2 regions of the Sphingomonas sp. P3_C6 genome follow, and region 1 is predicted to be linked to the other one. Evidence: predicted binding sites of a transcription regulator. Region 1 holds the regulator's gene; the other holds the start of a gene.
The links. The regulator LexA, encoded in region 1, represses DNA repair genes until DNA is damaged. The targets are predictions, from matches to a motif close to GTTCCNCNCTTGTTCT.
Positions count from the first base shown of each region.

Region 2: AC1DT7_RS13160 (DUF6771 family protein) is a predicted target of LexA. The motif match lies at 1,087-1,102, and genes of this name have one in related genera.

Region 1 is NZ_JBFUHB010000018.1:2,131-21,159, forward strand. It holds gene AC1DT7_RS16370 (molybdopterin molybdotransferase MoeA) at 1-920, shown strand, start outside; gene lexA (transcriptional repressor LexA) at 977-1,675, shown strand; partial or broken gene AC1DT7_RS16380 (ComEC/Rec2 family competence protein) at 1,647-3,836, opposite strand; gene gltX (glutamate--tRNA ligase) at 3,916-5,361, shown strand; gene AC1DT7_RS16390 (citrate synthase) at 5,383-6,666, shown strand; gene AC1DT7_RS16395 (hypothetical protein) at 6,666-6,851, shown strand; gene AC1DT7_RS16400 (alpha/beta fold hydrolase) at 7,232-8,212, shown strand; gene AC1DT7_RS16405 (sensor histidine kinase) at 8,265-9,644, opposite strand; gene AC1DT7_RS16410 (DUF2336 domain-containing protein) at 9,641-10,750, opposite strand; gene AC1DT7_RS16415 (hypothetical protein) at 10,786-11,949, opposite strand; gene AC1DT7_RS16420 (Hpt domain-containing protein) at 11,997-12,290, opposite strand; gene AC1DT7_RS16425 (coiled-coil domain-containing protein) at 12,373-14,679, shown strand; gene AC1DT7_RS16430 (Hpt domain-containing protein) at 14,676-15,086, opposite strand; gene der (ribosome biogenesis GTPase Der) at 15,239-16,606, opposite strand; gene AC1DT7_RS16440 (outer membrane protein assembly factor BamB family protein) at 16,679-18,004, opposite strand; gene AC1DT7_RS16445 (tetratricopeptide repeat protein) at 18,001-18,702, opposite strand; gene panB (3-methyl-2-oxobutanoate hydroxymethyltransferase) at 18,769-19,029, opposite strand, start outside.
Region 2 is NZ_JBFUHB010000012.1:20,864-23,027, forward strand. It holds gene AC1DT7_RS13150 (hypothetical protein) at 81-308, shown strand; gene AC1DT7_RS13155 (GFA family protein) at 371-787, opposite strand; gene AC1DT7_RS13160 (DUF6771 family protein) at 872-1,075, opposite strand; gene AC1DT7_RS13165 (hypothetical protein) at 1,183-1,443, opposite strand; gene AC1DT7_RS13170 (EF-hand domain-containing protein) at 1,544-2,050, opposite strand.

The DNA of each region.
Region 1 (19,029 bases):
CGGTCCGGATCTTCACCGGCGCGGCGATGCCCGAGGGCGCCGATACCGTGCTGATCCAGGAAGAGGCCGCACGTGACGGCGACCGGATGACGCTGTCGGGCGAAGGGCCACGCGCCCGGGGCCGGAACGTCCGCCGCAAGGGCCTCGACTTCTCCACCGGCGATCTGCTCGTCGCCAGGGGTGAGCGTCTCACCCCGGCGCGCATCGCCGTGGCGGCGACCGGCGGGCATGGCGCCCTCCCAGTATGCCGCCGGCTGCGTGTCGCGATCGTCGCGACCGGGGACGAACTCGTCGCACCCGGCAGCGCCCTGACCGAGGCGGCGCTGCCTGAATCGAACGGGGCAATGATTGCCGCCCAGCTCGCCGATCTGCCGGTCGACATCATCGATCTCGGCATCCTGCCCGACCGGCTAGACACCATCACAGCAGCCTTCACCGCAGTGGACGCCGACATCCTCGTCACCACCGGCGGCGCCTCGGTCGGCGATCATGACCTGGTCCGCCCGGCGCTCGATGCGGCGGGCGGCAGCATCGATTTCTGGCGGATCGCACTCCGCCCCGGCAAGCCGATGATGGCCGGCCGGCTGCGCGACACGGTCGTGCTCGGCCTGCCCGGCAATCCGGTCTCGGCCTTCGTCACCGCCTTTCTGTTCCTTCGCCCGCTGATCGCCACCATGGCCGGCGCGCTCGATCCCTTTCCCCGGACAGCCACGGCGATCCTCGGCGATGCGCTGCCCGCGAACGATCATCGCCAGGATTATCTGCGCGCCGTCACCCGCGACGGCCATGTCTTCGCCGCCGGCACGCAGGACAGCTCGATGCTCCTCACCCTCGCCCGGGCCGACTGCCTGATCGTCCGCGTACCCAACGCGCCGGCACTCGATGCGGGCGAGCCGGTGGAAATCCTACCCTTGGCTTGACAGAGCGGCGGAACATTGCATAAACGTTCCCAGTCTGTTCCGACGGAGGAATTGGGATGCTTACCCGCAAGCAGCACGAGCTGATCTGCTTCATCAACGACCGGCTCGAGGCGAGCGGCGTTTCGCCCTCGTTCGAGGAAATGAAGGAGGCGCTCGACCTCAAGTCCAAATCGGGCGTCCACCGCCTGATCAGCGCGCTGGAGGAACGCAAGTTTATCCGCCGCCTGCCCAACCGCGCCCGTGCGCTCGAAGTGCTGCGCATGCCCGAACGACCCGAGGTCGCCGCGCGCAAGAGCGTTGCTGCCGCCGCGGCTGCCCCTGCCGGCCCCGCCCCTACCGGTAATGTGAAGAAGATCCCCGAGCCTGCCAACGACGTGATCGAGATCCCGCTGCACGGCCGGATCGCGGCCGGCGTCCCGATCGAGGCGTTCGAGGGCCAGTCGATGCTCGCGGTGCCAGCCGCACTGCTCGGCGGCGGCGAACATTATGCGCTCGAAGTCTCGGGTGACTCGATGGTCGATGCCGGCATCCTCGACGGCGACTATGCCCTTATCCGCCGCGCCGACACAGCGCGCGACGGCGAAATCGTCGTGGCGCTGATCGACGACAGCGAGGCGACGCTCAAATATTTCCGGAAGGAAGGCGCGATGATCCGCCTCGATCCGGCGAACCGCGCTTATGATCCGCAGCGCTATTCCCCGCATCAGGTGCGCGTGCAGGGTAAGCTCGCCGGCCTGCTCCGCCGCTACGTCTGACCGGCACCGGCGCCGTCACCCGCCAGGGGTGATGGTCGCCCGGCTGCAGCACGGTGGCGACATGGCCGGTGCGAAGCGTCACCGCGACCCCGCCGGTCTTCGCCAGCATGTCGCGGTCGAGCCGTAGCCAGCGCGGGCGACATCCGTCGGGCAGCCAGCGTTCGCTGACCACGATATCGGCAGTGCCGCACGCCGCGATCAGCTCGCCCGCCGGCACTAGATAGGCGCTCCGTGTTGCGAGGATTCGCCAAGTCCGACCGCCCGCCTTTTGCTCGACCAGACACAGGTCGCGGCTGCAGCGAGCCTCGGGCTGATCGGACAGGAACAAGGGCTCGCCATCCACGCCGCTATTCTCGGCAAGCATGTCCGACGTGTAATCCCCGACCCGTTCGCGCAGCAGCGCGAGCCCACTCCGCGGCGTGCGAATGGCGACATGCCGCCCATCGCCAGTGACGAGCAGGTCAGGCGCCGGCGTCGTCAGCGCCCAGGCAGCGCCCATCGCGAATGGTACGGTACCGAGCCGTCGCCAACGTGTCCGCCATAAGGCGATCCACAGCCCGCCAAATGCCATCAGCCCGAACGCCCCGCCCGGCATCGCAGGCAGTGCCGCGATCGATCCGGGTATGCTGGCGGTCGCATGGGCGATCCACAGCAGCAGGTCGAGTGAGCGCGCCGTGAGCCACCACAAGGGCGCGCCGATACCGACAAGGTCGAACAGCAGCGCCAGCGCTTCGAGCGGCATGGTGACGAAGGTGGTCAGCGGGATCGCGACGATGTTGGCGAGGGCGCCATAGATGCCGGCCTTGTGAAAATGGAACAAAGCGATCGGCATCAGCGACAGCTCGACCACCACGCCGGTCAGCAGCAGCGACAGCAAGGTCCGTCCGAACTTCTGCCACCAGGCCTGCTCGCGCGGCGCGAACCAGGCCTTCACCCGCGGATGCTCGTGCAACGCGACGATCGCCGCCACCGCGGCGAAGGAGAGCTGGAAGCTCGGCCCGGCCAGTGCCTCGGGAAAGAGCAGTAGCACGATGAACGCACCCGCCGCGACCAGCCTGAGGGTGATCGCCTCCCGCCCCATCGCCATCGCGACCAGCACCAGCAGGGCGGCGACGCAGGATCGGATCGTCGGCACCTCGGCGCCGGTCAGCAGGGTGTAGCCGATCGCCGCCACGGCTCCCGCTCCGGCGGCGATCAATGGCAGGCGAAAGCGCAGCGCGAGCCACGGACTGAGCGCCAGCAGGCGCAATACCAGCAGCATGACCGCGCCGACCACTGCGGTGATATGCAACCCGCTGACCGACAGCAGATGGGCAAGCCCGGAGCGCCGCATCGCCTCGGCATCCTCTTCCGAGATGCCGCCCTGGTCCCCCGTCGCCAGCGCCGCCGCGATGGCGCCGGCGCCACCCGGCGCGCTCGCCTGGATATGTTTCGACAGCCTTTCCCGCAGGCCGCTCGCGCCCGACGCTCCGGGTCTGACGATGGTGACAGGCCCGAACCCGCGCCCGGTGCCGCCGATCCCGTCGAACCAGGCAACACGGGCATAGTCATAAGCCCCCGGCACCGCCGGCTGGGGCGGCGGCATCAGCCGGGCCCCAAGCCTGATCGTCGCGCCTCGCGACAGCCCTCCCGGCACATCCGCCTCGGCCAGATTGACGCGGACATGCTTGGGCAGCGTCGGCAGTTCCCGCTTGCGTCCATCCTGTTTGCCGCTGCGCCGTTCGCCCTTCCGGACCGGTCGCGCGGGCACGGCAACGACGCGGACCGGCGTCAGCCGGAGCCTTACCAGATCCCGCGACGGCAACGGCTCGACCCGCTCGACCTGTGCCTCGAAGGTCGCGATCACCGGCCGGGCCAGTACCTGCGCGTCGGAGCTCGCCGCTCTCCACCAGATCAGCGCGAGGCCGGTGGCGGCGAGCAGCGCCCCTACGGCCACCACACGCCCTGCCCGTCCGCCGCGCCCAATGGCGATCGCGAGCAGCGCCACGCCCGCAAGAGAAAGCAGCGCCGTCGACCACCAGGAAGGGTCGGGCAGCACGAACCAGGCGGTGATGCCCGCCCCGAACGAGACGGGCACCCAGAGGAAAAGCTGGTCGCGTTCGGCCTCGAGCCAGAGCTCTATTGCCGCCTTCACCTTGCGCACGTGTCCAACGGCCGCCATTTGAAGCCTACGGGGTCGCGTGCTAGGGGCCTCGGCGGCTGTACTGGCCATCGATTTTCATGTCTGGGAGCAAGCGCGTTTGGGCGCAAGGTCTGATACCGCGGCGGCCGATACCGGCACGCCCGACACGTCCGCAGTGGTGACTCGCTTCGCGCCGTCACCCACCGGTTATCTGCATATTGGCGGCGCACGCACTGCGCTGTTCAACTGGCTGTTCGCGCGCCATCACGGCGGCAAGTTCCTGCTGCGCATCGAGGATACCGATCGGGCCCGCTCGACCCAGCCGGCGATCGACGCGATCATCAGCTCGATGAAGTGGCTCGCCCTCGACTGGGACGGTGATACCGTATTCCAGTTCGAGCGCGCCAAGCGTCATGCCGAGGTCGCCTATCAGATGGTCGAGCAAGGCAATGCGTATCGTTGCTACGCCACGCCCGACGAGCTGACCGCGCTGCGCGAAAGCCAGAAGGCTGCCGGCAAGCCGATGCGCTATGACGGCCGCTGGCGTGATCGCGCCCCTTCCGAGGCGCCCGAGGGCGTGCCGTTCGTCGTCCGGCTGAAGGCGCCGAAGGAAGGCGCGACGACAATCGTCGACCAGGTCCAGGGCTCGGTCACCGTGCAGAATGAAGAGATCGACGATCTCGTCCTGCTGCGGTCCGACGGCACGCCGACCTATATGCTCGCGGTGGTGGTCGATGATCACGACATGGGCGTAACTCACGTCATCCGCGGCGACGACCATCTCAACAATGCCTTCCGGCAGTTGCCGATCATCAAGGCAATGGGCTGGCCGGAGCCGGTCTACGCCCATATCCCCATGATCCATGGCAGCGACGGCGGCAAGATGTCGAAGCGCCACGGCGCTGTCGGCGTCGAATATTATCGCGACGAACTCGGCATCCTGCCCGAGGCGCTGAGCAATTATCTGCTCCGTCTCGGCTGGGGCCACGGGGATGATGAGATCATCAGCCGTGAGCAGGCGACCGAATGGTTCGACCTGGCCGACGTTGGAAAATCACCAAGTAGGTTCGATCTGAAGAAGATCGAGAACCTGAACGGGCATTATATTCGCGGTGCAGACAATGCCCGTCTGGCGGAGCTTGTGGCCCCGCGACTCGGTTTAGAAATCAGCGAATCGCAGGCCGAATTGCTTCAGCGCAGCATGGAATCGCTCAAGCCGCGCGCGGCCAATCTCAACGAGCTTACGTCCGGCGCGGCCTTTCTTTTTCGCACTCGCCCTCTGGAAATGGACGGCGATGCAGCATTGCTCGTCTCCGGCGACGCACCTGCACTGCTGGGGCGCCTGCATGCCGCTCTTGACGCGGTTGCCAACTGGGATGCAGAGGCTCTCGAAGACGCGGTCCGCCGGGTCGCGGAGGATGCGGGTGTGAAGCTTGGCCAGGTGGCACAGCCGTTGCGGGCTGCACTTACCGGGCGCAAAACGTCACCCGGGATTTTCGACGTGCTCGAGCTGCTCGGGCGCGAGGAGAGCCTGGGCCGCATCGCCGACCGGATGGCTGCCTAGGGTTCGAGAAAGGACTGATCGATGACCGACACCGCGACATCGCGTATCAATATCGGGAATCATGACTATGCGGTGATGGACGGCAGCGTTGGCCCCCAGGTCATCGACATCCGTAAGCTCTACGCCGACACGGGCATGTTCACCTACGATCCCGGCTTCACCTCGACGGCAAGCTGCGAATCCGCGCTGACCTATATCGACGGTGACGAGGGTGTGCTGCTCCACCGCGGCTATCCGATCGGTCAGCTCGCCGAACAGTCGAGCTTCATGGAAGTGTCCTATCTCCTCCTGAACGGCGAGCTTCCGTCCAAGGACGAGCTGAACCACTTCACCTACACCATCACCCGCCACACCATGCTGCACGAGCAGCTCGCGACCTTCTATCGCGGCTTCCGTCGCGACGCGCATCCGATGGCGATCATGTGCGGCATCGTCGGCGCCCTGTCGGCGTTCTACCACGATTCCGCCGATATCACCGACCCGCACCAGCGCATGATCGCCAGCCACCGGCTGATCGCGAAGATGCCGACGATCGCGGCGATGGCGTACAAATATTCGGTCGGTCAGCCCTTCCTCTACCCTGACAACAGCCTGTCCTACACCGGCAACTTCCTGCGCATGACGTTCGGCGTCCCCGCCGAGCCTTATGTCGTGAACCCGGTGGTGGAAAAGGCGCTCGACCGCATCTTCATCCTGCACGCCGACCATGAGCAGAACGCGTCGACCTCGACCGTCCGTCTCGCAGGCTCTTCGGGCGCGAACCCGTTCGCCTGCATCGCGGCCGGCATCGCCTGCCTGTGGGGCCCGGCGCATGGCGGCGCCAACGAAGCGGCGCTCAACATGCTGCGCGAGATCGGCACCGTCGATCGCATCCCGCATTATATCGAGCGCGCCAAGGACAAGAACGATCCGTTCCGCCTGATGGGCTTCGGCCACCGCGTCTATAAGAACTACGATCCGCGCGCGACCGTGATGCAGCAGACCGTACGTGAAGTGCTTGGCGCGCTGGGCGTCAACGATCCAGTGTTCGATGTGGCCCTCCACCTCGAGGAAATGGCGCTCAACGATCCGTACTTCATCGAAAAGAAGCTGTTCCCGAACGTCGATTTCTATTCGGGCGTGATCCTGTCGGCGATCGGCTTCCCGACGACGATGTTCACCGCGCTGTTCGCCCTTGCCCGCACCGTCGGCTGGGTCGCTCAGTGGAACGAGATGATCTCGGATCCCGCACAGAAGATCGGTCGCCCGCGCCAGCTCTATACCGGGCCGACGCAGCGCGATTACCAGCCGGTCGACAAGCGCTGATGCGCGCGGCAGTCACCATCTTCGGCATCCTGGTGCTGCTGATGGGGCTGCTGTGGATCGGCCAGGGCACCGGCTACATCCAGTGGCCGGCGTCCAGCTTTATGATCGACCAGCGCATCTGGGCCCTCTGGGGCGCATTGCTGGCGGTCGTCGGCATCGTCATCATCCGGATCGGACGCCGCTGATCGATCCCGCTACTCGGCGGATCGATTCAAATGACCGCAAGGTTACTGCAGGATAAGGCTGTACGGAGCATCATTGGTGCATCGTCCTGCTCCTTCTCATCGCCGGCGACCGATTGCATGTTCGAGCAGAAATTCCCTGTTACGGGGCGACAATTCCCTGTTCCGAATAACAGGGAAGTACACCATAGAGCGTTGTTATAACAATAATTCTGGAGCAAGACCTCCTGAATTCAACGCAAAATAAAAATTCCCTGTTATTTTCCCTGTTAATCGCCCGGAACAGGGAATTCGGCCCGTACACGATACCGGCCAGAATCGGCCATCGTGCCGCCCTATGATCCTGTGAGAAACGCTCATGTTTCCCTTGTTCCAGAGGCAGCATGAAGACTGTAGCGCGTTTAGCGATCGCCCTGTGTTGCGTTGTCCTTGCCGGGTCCGCCTATGAATTCTGGGCGGAACGCCGCGACAGTCAGTTATTTCCTCATCCCGGCCGCCTCGTATCGGTTGGCGATCACAGGCTCCATCTGTGGTGCGTCGGGCAAGGGACGCCTGCGGTCCTGCTGATCTCCGGCGATGGCACACCGTCGGTGACGATGTATGCGGCGCAGGACCGGATATCCAAATTCACCAGGGCGTGCAGTTATGATCGCGCGGGCCTCGGCTGGAGCGACGCGCCTGCCAGGCCGATGAGCCTGCCGGATCAGGTCAGCGATCTGCGGCAAATAATAACCAGAATCCACGCTGATGCTCCCTTGATCTTGGTGCCGGAGTCGGGTGGCAACCTGATCGCGCTGGCGCTCTTCATCCGCTCGCCCGGGACAGTCGGAGGAATGGTGATGGTGGACGGATCGGAACCCGATCTGTGGTTTCGCGGCAGTCCGGACGAGTTCACGTCAATGCGCCTGATGGATCCGCTATATCAGGCGGGTTGGCATCTGGGTTTTATACGCATCCTGCTCCCCTTGGCGGTGCCTGATTGGGTCGATGCCCTGCCGCCGAAGACACGAGGCCAGTTTGACGCGGTCTGGTCTAAACAAATGCCGAGCTACACGCGTGACGCGATCGATCGTTGGGAGCTGACTGGAGAGGCCGACCGTCCGAAGCTGGTCCCGGGACTGTTCGGAAACCGGCCGCTGGTGGTTATCCGGCACGGCAAAACGGGCGGAATGGGCATTCCGGAAAAATATGAAGCGGAATGGCCCGCGGCCCAAGCGAAGCTGGCATCCCTCTCGGCCAACGGCAGGATCGTCGTCGCGAAGGACAATCATCATCCTGTCGCGGAAGAGAATCCCGACCTTGTCAGTGAACAGGTTCGTTCCGTCGTGGATCAACTGCGTGGGAATCATCCAATCGGCCGATGATCCGGGGATTATCCGCACAGTTTCGGCGGCGGGCCGGCGCCAGACGGCGGTACTATTCCCGATAGGGCAAAGTGAACACGAACCGGGCGCCCTGCCCTGGCGCGCTGTCGACCGTAACGTCACCGCCCATCGCGCGCGCAAGCTTGCGCGCGATATAAAGCCCAAGACCGCTGCCGCCCGGCTCGCGCGGATCGACACGTTCGAACTTCTCGAAGATGCGGGCCTGATCCTCGAGCGCGATGCCCTTGCCCTGATCCGCCACGATCACCGCGGTGACACCGTTCTCGCGTTCGGCGCGGATCCACACCATGCCGTCGCGCGGCGAATAGCGCACCGCATTGCCAATCAGATTGACCAGCACCTGGAGCGCGCGGCGGAATTCACCGGTCGCGGGCAGCACGTCGAGCGGCGCCGGCTTGTCGATCCGCACCTGCGCCTCCGATGCGCGCACGCCAAGCAGCCCGGCCGCGCGCCGCGCGACATCGGCAAGGTCGAGCGGCTCCTTTGCAACGATGAAATCGGCACGCTCGATCGCCTGGAGGTCGACGAGATCGTCGACCAAGCCCATCAGGTGCCGTCCGGCGCTCGCGATATCGGCAGCATAGTCGGCATAATCCTGGCGCAGCGGCCCTTCCGACTGGGCGTTGATGCTGTCGGCATTGGCGATGATCCGGCCAAGCGGGCTGCGCAATGCCTGGTCGAGCCGCGCGGCAAAGACATCGGTGAGGTTTTCCGGACTCGCCTGGGGCTGTTTCGGGGCGACGGCTGGCGTCTCGTCGATCATGTGCACCGCGCCGACAAAGCCCGCAAAGGCGCCACCCGCATCGGTGCGTGGCGTCGCTGACAGGCGAACCGGATGACCGGTCGCCCTGATCGTCGCGCTCTGCCCGTCGAAGCGCTGGTGCATGGCAAGGCCGCCCAGGATCGGGAACGATCCTTCATTGTCTTCGCCCAGCGAGAACAGGCGGGTCAGTGGCTGGCCGAGCATCGCCGCCGAATCGAAGCCATGCCTGGCGCCGGCGCTGATCGACAGGAAGGTGAGACGCAGCGCCGAATCCGTCTCCCATGACCAGTCGCCCGCGCTGCGCAGGAAATCGCCTTCGCGTTCGCCCAGCGTCGCCTCGGGGTGCCAGGCGGAGCGGCTGCGCCAGCCGGTGATCATCAGGCGAACGCCGCGGGTTTCCGGCTCGGCACGCACCCATAATTCGACATCGTCATCGCCATCAGCCGCGACCACGCCGCGCGAGACGAGGATACCAAGGCGCTGCGCGAGCCGGGTCAGTGTCGCGATCTGCGGGATCGCGATCGGCTGACCGATCCCGCCGCCCGCACGGATGTTGAGATCCATCAGCCGCTGGTCGGCCTCGACCAGCCGGCCGGAACGATCGACCAGCCCGCGCACCGGAGGCAGCATCGGATCGGTCACGTTCATGCCCGTGAACCTCGGGCCAGGGCAAGCATGGCGCTGCGATAATCCGGATGCAGCAACAGCGGGGCGAGTGCGGCACGCGCATCTTCAGCCGGGGTGGCGGCTATATCGTCGAGCGCCTCGGCGAAGCTGTCGAGGTCCCGGCGCGGGTCGGCTTCGCTCAATGCCAGCCCGATCCGGGCGATCGATTCACGATCGAGCTCGAGCGCGCGCAGGACAAGCCACAGGCGATCGCCGGAAGGCTCGAGCACGATCTCGCGTGCGTCGGCATACTCCAGGCCCAGCGCATGGCCGATCAGTGCGACGAACAGCGACAGGCGCCGATCCGCCAGCGTCTCCACCAGCAGCGGCGCGAGTTCGTCGGCACGCGCGTCGAGTGCGGCGGCGAGGCGCATCGCCACCGCCTCGGGTCGGTCCCCTTCGTCATGCGATCCGATGCTGCGCATTGCCGCGTCGATCAGTGCCCGGTCGAACACGGGCAGGCTGTCGTCCGCCATCTCGATGAAATGCTCGCGGAGCGCAGCCGCGGTCCACCAGGTCAGGCGATGATGAAGTTCGGCCGGAAGGTCGGTTCTCGCCACCGTGTCCGGATCGCCGTGGCGGCGATTCTCGGCGGCGAGTAACGCCATGGCGGCGGCGGCGACCACGGTGTCAGGGTTCTGGATCAGCCGCGCCAGCAAGCTCGCACGGTCGGGATCTTCCGGCGCGACGACAGGCAGTGCCTCGGTCAGCACTTCCTGACGGGCACGGCCGACCAGTTCGCGCATCAGTTCACCATCCCGCAACAGCCGGGACGAGGCAAGCCGGCGCAGGACCACTGGTCCGCTGCTCGCCAGTGCCTCGGCCAGAAAAGGTGAGTCGCGGGCGGCGAGCAGGCGGGCTGCATGCTGGCTGATCGCGCTCTCGACGGCGGCGACGAGGCCGCCAAGCGCTCCCGCCAGCGCCGATCGCGAGCGTTCGTCGAGCCGTGATTCGGCGGGCAGGAAAAAATCGTCGATGGTGACCGCCAGCCTCTCGTCGGCACACAGGTCCGCTGCCGCCGCGCAAGCGAGCAGCCGGCCGACTCCCCATCGGGTGCCATCATCCATGTCGCCAACATCGCTCGACATGCGCCTCTGCTACGAGATTTGTCGTTAAGACGAGCCTAAGGCTTTTCGCGAAACGCCTCAATGGCGGCGCCAAGTGTCGTAAAAGCGTAGAGTCCTGCCGCGACCAGCGCCGCAAGCGGCTGTCCCAGGGCGATAAACGGCAGCATCACCATCGGATAGGCGGCCGGGCTCGCCCACCAGCGCCGGCGGATTCGGACATTGCCCGCCCGTTCGACCAGCCCCGCCGCCAGGATCGCGCCACCTGCGGCGATCAGGCCTGCGGTCGAATCCCGCCCGAGCAGAAGTGCCGCCAAGGCCGATACCGCCAGCATCGCCCCGTGCTGGATACGGAGCTCGATCGTCTCGTCCCGCAGGGCCGAAGCGGTGCTGCCGACCGTAAACCCCGCCAGGGCGAGGATCGTCAGCGCCAGTCCGGTGAGCGGCCAGGTGAAGAACAGGGCCGCAAACCCGGCGAACGCCAGCACAAAGCCAAGCGCCGTGACCGCGATGCTCGGAACGCTCCGCCCGACCAGATGCGGCAGCGCAAGGCGTGCGAGCGGCGCCAGCACGAACCGGTCGGCCCAGGGCGTCGGGACGGGCGCGAGCGCCGACAGGATCGCCTTGCCCCGCTCGGCCAGCCGGCGCGAATCGCGTTCGATACCGTGCGCCCCGCCAGCCGCACCAGCCGGCAGGCGAACCTGTGCCGGGCCAGCCTGTGCCGCGACCCGCAACAGGGTCGACTGGAAATCATAGTCCTTCGGCATCGCCGCCACTTCGGCGATTCGTTTCGGGTCGAGCAACGCCAGGCCGGCCCACGCGGTCAGCGCCCCGACCCGCTCGAAATGGCTGCCCCCGCCCTGATCGTCGGTGACGAGCAGGGCATCGGCACTCTCGCCCGCAAGCGACGTCACGACGTCGCCCGTCGTCATCACGCCGTCCGCGACGACCAGCACGCGGGACAAGGGGTGCAGCTTCTCCATCGCCTCGGCTGCGGTGCGCACCGCGTCGACCGATGCGCCGCGCCGTCCGATCCGGTTGATCGCGCCGAGCAACTCGGGCGTCAGGCGCGCAATCACGAGCACGATCTGCGACGCACCGGCGGCTACGAGCAGTCGCGCCTGGAACTCGATAAGGGTCAGCCCGCCGAACGGCAGGGTCGCGGCAAGCGTACCGGGCCGGTCATCGGCATCCTCGGTCGCGAAAATCAGCCCGGCCAACATGCTGGGCTGTTAGGCGGAACGACCGCCAATGGCAAAGGTGTCTGTGATCAGAGGCGTTCGGCCGCCCGGCGCAGGCGGCGAAGCAGGTTCACATCCTGCGGCACTGCATCGGCCGCCTCGGACGCGATCGCCATCAGGCGGATCGCCCCGAAGCTCGCGGCGAGGCCCTTGAGACGCGCGGCAGAGCTGCGCCATTCGTCTGCGCCGCGGGCACGCTCGAGATTGTCGAGGCCGCGTCGCACGCCGTCGAGAAAGGCTTCACGCAGCTCTGCGATAAGCTGAGGCTCGTCGCCCACCGCCGCCGCCAGAGTCGCATCGATTGCACCAGGATCATAGGCCATGCCTGTATTTCTACAGGGCAGCACTTAAGACAAGGTTTCGCTATTCGCTTCACGCAGGCCGAAATCATGGTAAACAGCTGATATGAACGGGGGTTCGCGCATCATCGATCTTCGGCCGGGTAGCGGCAGCGCTACGCCTGACGAGAATGTCTCCATGCCGTCCTCTGCCGAGGCGGAGCCGATCGAGCTTCGCCAGGCGATCGAAGACTATGATGACGACGAGCCCGAGCCACAGCGCGGTCGCTGGGTCATCCCCGCCTTCGGCGTGCTGGTATCGCTCGGCTGGATCGCCGGCATGCTCTGGTTCGCCTGGCCGAGCCTGCAACGCGCCCTGCCGATCGAACTCACCGGTTTCATCGCTGCCCTGTGTGTGCCCCCCGCCCTGATCGGCATCCTGATGCTGCTTGCCCTGCGCACCAGCACCGCCGAGGCGCAGCGTTTCGGCCGCACCGCCCGCGCCATGCGCGCCGAAGCGGCCAGCCTCGAACGCACGGTCGCTGCCCTGTCGCAGGCGATAGAGACCAACCGCGCCAACCTCGCCGAACAAACCGCCAGCCTGCTGGCAATGGGCGACGGTGCAGTGGCGAAGCTGGCCCAGATCGGCAACGGTGTCGCGGAACAGATCGACCTCGCCGATGAGCGCGCCCAGCAGCTCGCGACCGCAGCAGCCGCGACGCAAAACAACCTCGGCGTCCTGATCGCCACATTACCGAAGGCCCATCGTGAAACTGAGGCTCTGGCCCGGCTGCTCCATGAAACCGGGATCTCCGCCGGCCAGCATGCCAGCGCGCTCGACGCCCAGATCGTCGCTCTCGCCGAGCGCGGACGTGAAGCGGATTCGGTCGCGGGCGGCGCTGCCCAGCGGCTCGCCGCGCATATCACGCGCATGGAAGCAACCAGCGAGACCGCCGGAACGCGACTCGAATCGGTCACCGGCGAAATGTCGGCCGCCGTCGATGGTCTGCTCGGCCGCACCGCCAATGCGGTAGACGAGGCCCGCAAAGGCATTGCCGCCCAGGGCGAGGCCATGCTGGCGATGCTCGGCACCAACCAGGCTGCGCTCGACAGCGTCAGCCGCGACAGCGCGGAAGCTCTCGCCACGCGTATCGGCGCGATCGAGGTGATCATCGACCGGATCGCCGCGCGGCTCGGAGAGCAGCGAGTCGCGAGCGAGATGGTGATCGGCGAACTCGACACCGGCCTTACCCGGGTATCGCGCCAGCTCGACGCGCTTCATGCCCAGGGCATCGACCGTACCCAGACCCTTGCGGCGTCGATCAGCGCGCTTGGCGGGTCGGCGGACGCGATGACGGAGGCGTTGAAGACCGGCGACGCCATCGCGACCACCGCGATCGACACGACCGAAAGGCTGCTGCTCGCGCTCGACGCCGCCGCACGCGAGATCGACGAGACGCTGCCCGATGCCCTGGCCCGACTCGACGCCCGCATCGCCGACAGCCGGCAGGTGGTCGGCGATGCGAAACCGGAACTGCTTGCCCTCGTCACCGCCGCGGAAAGCACGCACGACGCGATCGAGGCGATCGCTCATGTCATTGCCGGCCAGCGCGACACGCTCGACAAGCTGTCGAGCAAGCTGATCGAGACGCTCAACAGCGGCCGCACCAAGGCCGATGCACTGGGCGAGATGGTCGAGGAAACGATCGGCCGCACGCACCGCTTCGCCGAGGAAGCAGCGCCCCGCCTGGTCGAAGCACTGCTCCGGGTTCGCGACACGGCAAGCGCCGCTGCCGACCGGGCCCGCGAGACGCTCGCGGCCGTCATTCCGGAGGCGGCGCTGGCACTGGAGAATGCCAGTGCCGAGGCGATGCGACGTGCATCATCGGTCGCGCTTGAACATAAGATCGCCTCGATCATCGATGCAGGCGATGCCGCAGCCGAGGCGGCACAGCGCACCTCCGAACGGCTGACCCGGCAGATGCTCGCCATCGCCGATTCGACTGCCGCGGTGGAGAGCCGGATCGAGGGAGCCCGTGCCGAGCGCGAGAATGCCGACAAGGACAGCTTCGCCCGCCGCGTCTCGCTGCTGATCGAAGCGCTTAATTCCGCGTCGATCGACATCACCAAGTCCTTCTCGACAGAAGTCTCGGACAGCGCCTGGTCTGCCTATCTCAAGGGGGATCGCGGTGTGTTCACCCGGCGCGCGGTCCGGCTGATCGACGCCGGTGAAGCGCGCGAGATCGCCCGGCTGTACGACGACGACGATGCCTTCCGCGAGCAGGTCAATCGCTACATCCACGATTTCGAGGCGATGCTGCGCACGATCCTGGCGCAACGCGATGGGTCGCCGCTCGGGGTTACCTTGTTGTCGTCGGATATGGGCAAGCTCTACGTCGCGCTCGCCCAGGCGATCGAGCGCCTGAGGAGTTAGCTCAGCGCGCGGCGGCCGAATGTAGGTCCGCGCTCGACCAGCGGGTTCGATTCGCGCTCGAGCATCTCGAGCGTCTTGTCGAACAGCGGACGGAGTTCGACGACCCATTCGAGCGCCTCATCCGGCGTATCTCGATTCTCGACACAGTCGCGCGCGATAGTCTCGATCTTCTCGGCAACCGCGCCGAGCGGTTCGGCACCGAACTGGCGGGCCTCGCCCTTCAGCGTGTGCGCCGGCAGCACCATGGCAGCTGCGTTGAGCGCCCGCATGGCAGTCTCAATCGCCGCGACAGACTTTACGCCGTCTTCCCGGAAATATCCCAGGATACGCACAAAGCCTGCCCCCAGTTCGGTGCGAGCTTGCGAAAACACCGTCCAGTCGATCAGGCCGCGATCTTCGAATGACACCGTAATCTCCCACTTCGGGGTCACCAAGACCGCGAAGGATATACCCTGCTTATAAGTTAACGGGGTAAAGGATGAGTTGACGTATCAGTGCCTAATCGACCGGATGATCGGTGAATGCTCGTTTAATCCAGTTTTGGTCGCGGAGCCGTTTTTTACTTATCGAACGGATTTTTCGGTGCGCGCAGGGTAAGGCGCACCGGCACGGCACCAAAGCCGAGATCGCGGCGGATGCCGTTGATCAAGTAGCGCTGATAGCTCATCGGCAGCTGATCGACCCGGGTGCCGAACAGCACGAAGCCCGGCGGACGGGTTTTCGCCTGGGTGAGATAGCGCAGCTTGATGCGCTTGCCGCCCGGCGCGGGCGGCGGGTTGGCCTCGACCGCCTTTTCGAACCAGCGATTGAGCTCGCCCGTGCCGACCCGGCGCGACCATGCCTCGCGCGTCTCGAAGGCGACCTTGAGAAGCGTGTCGATGCCTTTGCCCGTCGCTGCCGAGACGGTGAGCACCGGGATGCCCTTAACCTGCGAGAGTCCCTCTTCCAGCGCGCCACGGATACCGTTGAACAGGCTGCTGGCATTCTCCGCCACATCCCATTTGTTGATCGCTACGACCAGCGCTCGGCCTTCCTGCAGGGCCGCATCGGCGATGCGCAGGTCCTGCGCCTCGAGTCCGCGGGTGGCGTCCAGCAGTAGGACGACAACCTCGGCGAAGTCGATCGCGTGGAGCGCGTCGGCAACCGAGAGCTTCTCCAGCTTGTCCTGCACATTGGCGCGCTTGCGCATGCCCGCGGTGTCGATCAGCCGGACCGCGCGCGGCTCGCCCTCCTCATCGTGCCAGGTCCAGTCGATCGCGATCGAATCGCGCGTGATCCCTGCTTCGGGGCCAGTGATCAGCCGCTCCTCGCCGAGCATGCGGTTGATCAGGGTCGATTTGCCCGCATTGGGGCGGCCGATGATCGCCAGCTTGAGCGGGGCGTCGAGGCTGTCCTCGTCTTCCTCGACCGCCTCGGCCTCTTCGTCCTTCTCTATGTGAGGAAGCAGCGCCTCGAAGAGCTCAACCATTCCCTCGCCATGCTCGGCCGACAGTGCGACCGGGTCGCCGAAGCCAAGGGACAACGATTCTAGGATGCCGCTCTCGCCGGCGCGGCCTTCGGCCTTGTTGGCGACCAGGATGACCGGCGTCTTCGATCCGCGAAGCCAGCGAGCGATCTCCTCCTCAAGCGGGACGAGACCGACCCGGGCATCGATCAGGAACAGCGCGACATCGGCCTGGGCGACGGCGGCCTCGGTCTGGGCGCGCATCCGACCGGGCAGCGAGGCGGCGTCCTGATCCTCATAGCCAGCGGTGTCGATGACGCGGAATTCCATGCCGACCAGCGTTGCATCGCCTTCGCGACGGTCGCGCGTGACACCGGGCCGGTCGTCGACCAGCGCGAGTTTCTTGCCGACAAGGCGGTTGAACAGAGTCGATTTGCCGACGTTGGGCCGGCCGATGATCGCGACCACGGGAAGATTGGGCATGGCGCGCCTTAGCCTGCCGAGCAGCATTCGTCACCCCGGAGTCGTGTCGGGGTGACAAAGCAGGCATATCGATCAGCGATAGGCCGATATCCGACCCTTCTGGTCGAGCACATACAGGGTCGAATTGGCGACGATCGGCGGCAGGCTGTACGACTTGCCTTCCTCGATCGTATTACCGACCTCCCCGGTATCGGGCGATGCGAAGACGATCTCGCCACGCGAGTTCGTCAGGATCAGGCGGTTGCCCGCGAGCACCGGGCCATACCAGGTGATCGGGTTCTTTTTCTTCTTCTCGCTGCCATAATGGCGGAGCTGCTGGATCCACCGCACCTTGCCGGTCGCGCGGGCAAGACAGACGAGACGGGCGTCGTCCGTGACGAGGAACAGCCATTCGCCCGCGACCCAGGGGGTCGAGATGCCGGCGAAATTCTGTTCCCAGATACGCTGGCCGGACACGATCTCGAGCGCGACCATGCGACCGCCCTGGCCGACCGCGAACACGAGACCGCGGTCGATGACCGGCGACGCGTCGATATCGGCGAGCGAGGAAACCGATGTCGAGATGCTGGAGCGCGACAGCGCGTCCTGCCACAAGGTGCGGCCATTTTCGTACCGATAGGCGTTGAGTTCACCCGAGGAGAAACCGGCGATCACCGTGCCCTGGCCAACCGCCGGCGCCGCGACGCCGAACACGCCCTGCGTTTCGAGCGAGCCGGACTGGGTCCAGACGACCGAGCCATTTGCCTTGGACAGCGCGAAGAGCTGGTTGTCCTGGCTCAGCACATAGATGTTGTCATTGTCGATGGTCGGGGCGCCGCGTAGCGGGCCGCCCGGCTTGACGCGCCACGTCTGGGCCCCCGTCGCAGCGTCGAGCGCCACGACGTCGCCAAGTCCGTCGGTCGCATAGACCTTTCCGTCATCGAAGCTGACACCACCGCCAAAACGGGCGCTGCGCGTCTTCTTGTCTTCCTTGGCGATGTCGACCGACCAGAGCTTCGCCCCGGTGTCGGCTGCAAAGGCATGGACATTGGCCTCGACATCGATCGCATAGAGCTTGCCGCCGGCAACGACCGGTGCAGCGGCGAGGCGCTGGCGGTTGGAGCCACCGTCGATCGATGCAGTCCATGCCCGCGTGAGCGTGGCGCCAAGGGCGACCTGCCCCAGCGACTTGTCGGCACTGCCGCCAGGCTGTGGCCAATCCGCATTGACCTCGGCGGGGGGCAGCAGCACCTGCACGTCGGCCAGGCTCTTGTCGGAGGTCACTTCGCTTTCCGACATGAGGATCGGCACGCGATCGCCCAACACCGGCGTCTTCTTGCCGCCGCCCTTGAAAATACCGCAGCCGCTAAGCGCGAGGAGCGCGGCGCCAGCCAGCAGCACCCGGTTCTTGTACATCATTGCGCTTTCTTTTCCTCAACCGGGCCGACCGCGTCGACGCCCATGGTGCCAGCGATCTGAACCGCGCGTTGACGGATCGTGTCGGGTACCGTCTCGTCCCGGGCGATCTGCCCGAACAGCGGTCCCGCGAGATCGGGCTTGTTCATCTGGAGATAGGCCGACGCGACGAGCTCGCCCGCGCTGCCGAACCAGGGATTGCCCTTCACCGCCAGCGGCCGCAGCCGATTGACGACGACATCGGGCTTCAACGTATCGAACTCGGCAGCGGTCTGACGGATCAGCGCCAGGTCGCGGAGCGGCTGGCCGACCGAGCTGTCGCCAGCGACGGCGGCGAATTTGCCGGCGGCGCCCTTCAGGTCATCCTTCTGCAGCAGCAGATCGGCCTGAGTGAACAAGGCCAGCGTGCGATAGCCGGCGACCTTCGACCCGGCGAGCGCGACGAGCTCCTTCTCGGCGCTACCGACCTTCTGCGCGCCGAGATCGTCATAGACAGCCTGAAGCTTCTCGCCCTGCTCGCCTGCGACCTGCGTGGTATGGTGCTCCCAGTAAAGGAAGCCGCCGAACGCAGCGAGGCCCACAATGATCGCGCCGATCAGCCAACGGCCATAGCGCGTCCATATGTTCGCGAACTGATCGCGGCGAAGTTCCTCATCGACCTCACGCAGGAATGCTTCGTCGGTATTCGGCGTAACGGCCAAGGGGTGCTCCATGTGGAAGGCTGGAAAGGCGCGGACCTTAGCGATGGCCGCGAATAAACGGAAGGATCAATCCTTGGGGGCGTAGGTCTGGTCGGGCCCTGGAAAGCTGCGTGATCGGACATCGGTTGCATAGGTTTCAACCGCGGCGGAAATGCGGCCGGCCATGTCGTCGAACTTCTTCACGAAGCGCGCCGTGCGCTCGAACAGGCCCAGCATGTCCTCGGCGACCAGCACCTGCCCATCGCACTGCGCCGAGGCACCGATACCGATGGTGGGGCACGCCACCTTCTGCGTGATCTCGATCGCGATCGGCTCGACCACACCCTC
Region 2 (2,164 bases), on a different contig from region 1:
GCACGATGGGTTTCGCCCGGACTGGAGAGCGGCATGACCTTTCGCTTCGACGCCCGGACATCCCAACGCGCTGACCGGCAATGACGCCGGTCGTCATGGGCTTCGGCGTCATCACAATCGCCGTGAGCGGCGCTGCCCTGATGTTGCCGCTCATCAGGAACGCCGTGGCACGATCACAAAAGCGCCGCCGGTCGAAGAAGCGAAAGAACCGCCCGCGTATCCCGCGCCAGCGCATCGACCTGTCCGCGTCGCTGCCCGGCAAGGCCGACCAAGCGACCGAACCGGACTCCACGCCGAACACCGGCTGACGCCTGAACAGCTGGTGTGGAAGCTGCCCACCGCGAGGCATCCGCTCCTGCCAAAGGACACCCTATTCCGGCATGGTGTCGAACACCGTCAGACCCGGCGGCAGGATCGCCCAGCCAGGCCGCTCTCGGTCGAACAGGGCCATGGTCGGGCGGAAGAAGGACGGATCGTCGAGCGATCCTGCGTAGATGGTATGAGACACGTCTTCGCCGACCACCCCGCCGAATACCAGGCTGCCGCACTTCGCACACCGATTGCGCACCGCCTCCCCACCGCGGAAGGCGGGAGATCGTACCTGCACCGTATCCCCACTGAAGGCGAGTGCGCGTGCCGGGAAACCCATGAACGCGACATATCCCGATCCCGATGCCCTGCGGCAATCGGCGCAGCAGCAATAACCGGCATAATCCGGCGCCGCGTCCGCCACGTAACGGACCATACCACACTGGCAACCACCGGTTATGGACGGGGTGTCGGGCATGGCCGCAATGTTATGGGCGGGGGAGATCGAGAGCAAGCCTGGCTCTTCCTGCAAGGCCTCGCACCACCGGACGCGGGCGGGCGATTAGAACCCGAGCGAGAGCTGGTTCGCGTCGTGTACCAGGGCATCGTCGTCGAGTTCTTCAAGAATCGTCCGTGCCAGCTTCTCAGCAGCACGGGCACGCAGGCGCGGATCGCGTACCGCGATTCCCAGGCGTGCCCAGGCAGGGGCCGCCAGAATGACCGGAACGATATCGGCGGGGGCGAGGTCTGGGGCGAATCGGCTCATAGTCGAAAACTAGATCAAAACAGGAACATCGCAAAGCGCCAAAAATGGTTCCATCGCCTGCCCCGCCGGTCCCTGGCGCGATATCGGCCCGTCTTATAGGTGCTGGATCAGGCGACTCCAGGCACAGGCCGCGGATCACTGCTGGTGATCGTCACATCGCGCTCACTGATCGCGATAGCAACCACCGACGAAGCGTCTTCGGGACTGGCACCCGCGAGGTCGATCCGGATCGGCGCATCGCCGAGCCGGATGCGGTTGCACTTGAGCGCCGCGAAGCAGTCGGGCAGCGAGCCATAAAGCGCGCCGCGCGCCATCGGCGCGCCAACCTGATCGATGCACTGCCAGGTCCAGGCGACCGGGGTGCGCACGCCGGGAACCCTGTACGCGCGGAATATCTGATAGAAATGCCTACCCGCCATATTGGCGGTAACATGGGTCTATTCGGATAGTTCCGAAATCGAACCGAAATCAGTTCTTTTTTTCGTTGGCGATCCGGTTCCGTTCGAGGGCGACGACTCCCTGAGCGACCAGATCGGCATGCTCCTTGCCGAAGCGGAGCATGCCCGCCCAGCGTTCGTCCGGGGTCACCACGCCGTCATGATCGGTGTCGTCCAGGTCGAATTGGCGGTCGGCACCCGCCTTTGCCTCGTCCGCAGAGATACGGCCGTCATGGTCGGTGTCATCCTGATCGATCATCGCGAGCAACAGGAGCGGCACCGGCGCCTGGGGATCGGTCGTGTGGGGCGAGCTGCCAACCCGTGCGTTCATGGCGCGCCGAATCTCCTCCTGGGTGACATAGCCGTCGAGATTCTCGTCGAGCTTCTGGTGGATCGCGAGCGCCTGCTCCTCCATCTGCGCGCGGGTGCTGTCATTCTGCCAGAACAGCCGGGCAAGATCGGGCTTTAGCGCGGGAGGCGTGGCGCTTTGAGCGGCTGCGGTGGCGGCCTGGATCAGGATCAGGGCTATTCGCAGCATCTGCATTTCCGGGCCGTTCGATCGATCCGGGGTCGCACCGGCGGCGGGCGCTTTCAAATGAATTGCACGTCATGGTGCTTGGGTCGGCGGTAGGAAAGTACGTGGCGGACCGGC